Regions from separate parts of the Pseudomonas sp. LBUM1671 genome, predicted to be linked through region 2. Evidence: predicted binding sites of a transcription regulator. Region 2 holds the regulator's gene; the other holds the start of a gene.
What was found. Region 2 encodes sigma-54, which starts transcription at its own class of promoters, with help from an activator protein. Its sites were predicted from a motif close to ANTGGCATNNANNTTGCTNT; they were not measured.

Region 1 (2,200 bases), 2.7 Mb from region 2:
CCATGACCACCAACGAAACCCTGTGGTTTCGTGACACCTATCCGTTTGAAGTCTTGAAGAACAAGGTGCTGCCCGAAGCGATCAAGGCGGCCCCCGGCCAGCGTCTGCGGATCTGGTCGGCGGCGTGCTCGTCGGGTCAGGAACCGTATTCGCTGTCGATGTCGATCGACGAGTTCGAGCGGGTCAACATGGGCCAGTTGAAGATGGGCGCGCAAATTGTCGCGACCGATCTGTCCGGCACCATGCTCACCAACTGCAAGACCGGCGAGTACGACAGTCTGGCCATCGGTCGTGGTCTGTCGCCCGAGCGTCTTCAGCGTTACTTCGACCCGAAAGGGCCGGGACGCTGGGCCATCAAGGCGCCGATCAAGAGTCGCGTGGAGTTTCGCTCGTTCAACCTGCTGGACAGCTACGCGGCTCTGGGCAAGTTCGACATCGTGTTCTGCCGCAACGTGCTGATCTACTTCTCCGCCGAGGTGAAGAAAGACATCCTGTTGCGTATTCACAGCACGCTCAAGCCGGGCGGCTATCTGTTCCTCGGCGCCTCCGAAGCGCTGAACGGTTTGCCGGATCATTACCAGATGGTCCAGTGCAGCCCGGGGATCATTTACCAGGCGAAGTGATTGGTTGGCAGCATCAAAAAACGGGAGCCCTCAGCGGCTCCCGTTTTTTTTGCCTGCCAATATCTCACCAACACCACATACCCCTGTGGGAGCGGGCTTGCCCGCGATAGCGTCGTATCAGTCGACATCAACGCAACCTGTGACACCTCCATCGCGGGCAAGCCCGCTCCCACAGGTCATAGGGTGTTCTTCTGATTGCGCAAAGCGGCAGAAAAGCGGCAGGCGGCGGAAATCGGTTGCCGCTTTTCTGGCATTGCCGCCTTGCCACTGCCCGCAAAGCCCCGGTTTCCGGGCTTTTTTGAATTGGCACGCGGCTTGCTATGTCTCTGTTACGAAAAATCAGGTCACCCGAAGGTTTCCCGACATGAGCATCAGCTTCGATAAAGCGCTCGGTATCCACGAACAAGCCCTGGGCTTCCGCGCCCAGCGTGCCGAAGTCCTGGCCAACAACATCGCCAACGCCGACACCCCGAACTACAAGGCTCGGGACCTGGAATTCTCCAAAGTGCTCGCCGCACAGAACGAGAAATCCAAGGGCGGCACGTTTGCCTTGAACATGACCAACAACCGCCATATCGAGGCCGAAGGCCTTGGCAATGGCGACGAGTCGCTGATGTATCGCACGCCGATGCAGCCGTCGATCGACCAGAACACCGTGGACGCCCAACTGGAACAGTCGAACTACGCGGAAAACGCCGTGGGCTTCCAGGCCAGCTTCACCCTGCTCAACAGCAAATTCAAAGGGCTGGTGTCAGCCCTGCGCGGAGAGTAATTCATGTCTCTATCCAGTGTTTTCAACATTGCCGGTAGCGGCATGAGCGCCCAGACCACTCGCTTGAACACCGTGGCTTCGAACATCGCCAACGCCGAAACCGTCTCATCGAGCATCGACCAGACCTATCGCGCTCGTCACCCGGTGTTCGCCACCATGTTCCAGGGTGGCCAGAGCGGCGGCAGCGATTCGCTGTTCCAGAACCAGGACGCCGCCGGTCAAGGCGTGCAAGTGCTGGGCGTGGTCGAAGATCAGAGCAACCTTGACGCGCGTTACGAGCCGAACCATCCAGCCGCCGATGCCAAGGGCTACGTCTACTACCCGAACGTCAACGTCGTCGAAGAAATGGCCGACATGATTTCCGCCAGTCGTTCGTTCCAGACCAACGCCGAAATGATGAACACCGCCAAAACCATGATGCAGAAGGTCCTGACCCTCGGTCAGTGATAAGGGGCGACTCAGATGAGTGTTACCGATACCACCAGCGGCGTGAGCATCAAGGACGTCCTGGCCAATTCTTCGGTCAAGACCAATAACACCAGCAGCGACGGTCTGGCCTCGGCGACGAACAGCGCCACCGGCAAGCAGGCGTTGGGCAAGGATGCGTTCCTGCAATTGCTGGTCACCCAGCTGAAGAACCAGAACCCGCTCGAGCCTCAGGACAACGGTGACTTTGTAGCGCAACTGGCACAGTTCAGTAGCCTGGAAGGCATCACCACGCTGAACGATACGGTCAGCGGCATTGCCGGCAACTACAACTCCTCGCAAGCGCTGCAAGCGTCCTCGCTGGTGGGCCGTTCGGTGG
Region 2 (2,200 bases):
ACCCTGGATATCTGCGAAACTGCCTACATCGTAAACGATGGCCAGCTGATCGCCGAAGGTGACTCCGCCACCATCCTGGCCAACGAACTGGTCAAAGAAGTGTATCTGGGCCACGAGTTCCGCCTGTAAGCGCTGACGTGTCTGGCTGGTTGTCCGAGCGCTCGTCTCGATAAAAAATCAATACTTTTTTATTGTTACAGCGCTCTAGGCAAACGCTGCAGTTTCGGGCATATAATTTGCTTATGTTTGGCGCTCCGGCGCCCTGTAGTGGATGGCGCATGTGCGCCGGCGAATAAGGTGTTAAGCCCCTGCCATGAAACCATCGCTAGTCTTGAGAATGGGCCAGCAGCTGACGATGACACCGCAGCTGCAACAGGCCATCCGCCTGCTCCAATTGTCGACCCTGGACCTGCAACAGGAAATCCAGGAGGCCCTGGAGTCCAATCCGATGCTCGAACGCCAGGAAGAAGGCGACGACTTCGATAACGCCGACCCATTGGCCGACAAAGCCGAACAGCTCCCCAACGCCGATGTTTCGGAACCCTCCTACCAGGAAACCGCCCCGACGGTGGATAACCTCGAGGAAGGTGACTGGAACGAGCGCATTCCCAACGAACTGCCTGTCGATACCGCGTGGGAAGACGTCTACCAGACCAGCGCCAGCAGCCTGCCCAGCAGCGATGACGACGAGTGGGATTTCACCACCCGCACATCGGCCGGCGAAAGCCTGCAAAGCCATTTGTTGTGGCAACTGAACCTGGCACCGATGTCCGACACCGATCGCCTGATCGCCGTGACCCTGATCGACTGCATCAACAATCAGGGTTACCTGGACGAAACCCTCGAGGAAATTCTCGAAGCCTTCGATCCGGAACTGGACATTGAACTGGACGAAATCGAAGCCGTCCTGCACCGCATCCAGCAATTCGAGCCGGCCGGCATCGGCGCCCGCAACCTGGGTGAATGCCTGCTGCTGCAACTGCGCCAGCTGCCCGCCAAGACGCCTTGGCTGGCTGAAGCCAAGCGCCTGGTCACCGACTACATCGACCTGCTCGGCAGCCGCGACTACAGCCAGCTGATGCGCCGCATGAAGCTCAAGGAAGATGAACTGCGCCAGGTGATCGAACTGGTGCAGAGCCTCAACCCGCGTCCGGGCTCGCAGATCGAGTCGAGTGAAGCCGAGTACGTTGTCCCTGACGTGATCGTGCGCAAGGACAACGAGCGCTGGCTGGTCGAGCTGAACCAGGAATCGGTGCCACGGTTGCGGGTCAACGCTCAATACGCCGGTTTTGTACGCCGCGCCGACACCAGTGCCGACAACACCTTCATGCGCAATCAGCTGCAAGAAGCCCGCTGGTTCATCAAAAGCCTGCAAAGCCGCAACGAAACTCTTATGAAAGTAGCCACCCAGATCGTCGAGCATCAGCGCGGCTTCCTGGAGTACGGCGACGAAGCGATGAAACCGCTGGTCCTGCATGACATCGCCGAAGCGGTAGGCATGCACGAATCGACGATTTCCCGGGTGACCACACAGAAATTCATGCATACCCCTCGGGGCATATATGAACTGAAATACTTTTTCTCGAGCCACGTCAGCACCTCCGAAGGCGGTGAATGCTCGTCCACAGCGATCCGCGCGATCATCAAAAAACTGGTTGCTGCGGAAAATCAGAAAAAGCCGTTGAGTGACAGCAAGATCGCTGGTTTACTGGAGGCACAAGGCATTCAGGTGGCTCGCCGCACCGTCGCCAAGTACCGCGAATCCCTCGGGATCGCGCCTTCGAGCGAACGCAAGCGGTTGATGTAGAGCCACGCCACAGCGTTCCAGTGGCAGGCATTTCTGCCTGCCGCTTTATGCACTGGCAACGAAGGAGAAGCTGTATGCAAGTCAACATCAGTGGACACCAACTGGAAGTGACCGAACCTCTTCGCACCTACATCGGCGAAAAACTCCAACGATTAGAGAGGCATTTCGACAAGATCACCAACGTGCAGGTCACGATGACGGTCGAAAAGCTCAAGCAGAAAATCGAAGCCACGCTGCATATTCCCGGCAATGAAGTGGTCGCCAACGCGGAGCATACCGATATGTATGCGGCGATCGACGCGCTGACCGACAAGCTGGATAAACAACTCAAAAAGCATAAGGAAAAGACCCAAAGCCTCCTCCAGGGCGCGACCGGTCGTTAACACTCCCTAC

Region 1: a site for sigma-54 is predicted at 926-945, ahead of flgB (flagellar basal body rod protein FlgB). Genes of this name have one in related genera too.

The regions. Positions count from the first base shown of each region.
Region 1 covers NZ_CP166782.1:4,657,045-4,659,244, reverse strand. Annotated here, with positions in the region: gene cheR (protein-glutamate O-methyltransferase CheR) at 1-623, shown strand, start outside; gene flgB (flagellar basal body rod protein FlgB) at 988-1,395, shown strand; gene flgC (flagellar basal body rod protein FlgC) at 1,399-1,842, shown strand; gene flgD (flagellar hook assembly protein FlgD) at 1,858-2,200, shown strand, end outside.
Region 2 covers NZ_CP166782.1:968,346-970,545, reverse strand. Annotated here, with positions in the region: gene lptB (LPS export ABC transporter ATP-binding protein) at 1-129, shown strand, start outside; gene ACA060_RS04250 (RNA polymerase factor sigma-54) at 314-1,807, shown strand; gene hpf (ribosome hibernation-promoting factor, HPF/YfiA family) at 1,882-2,190, shown strand.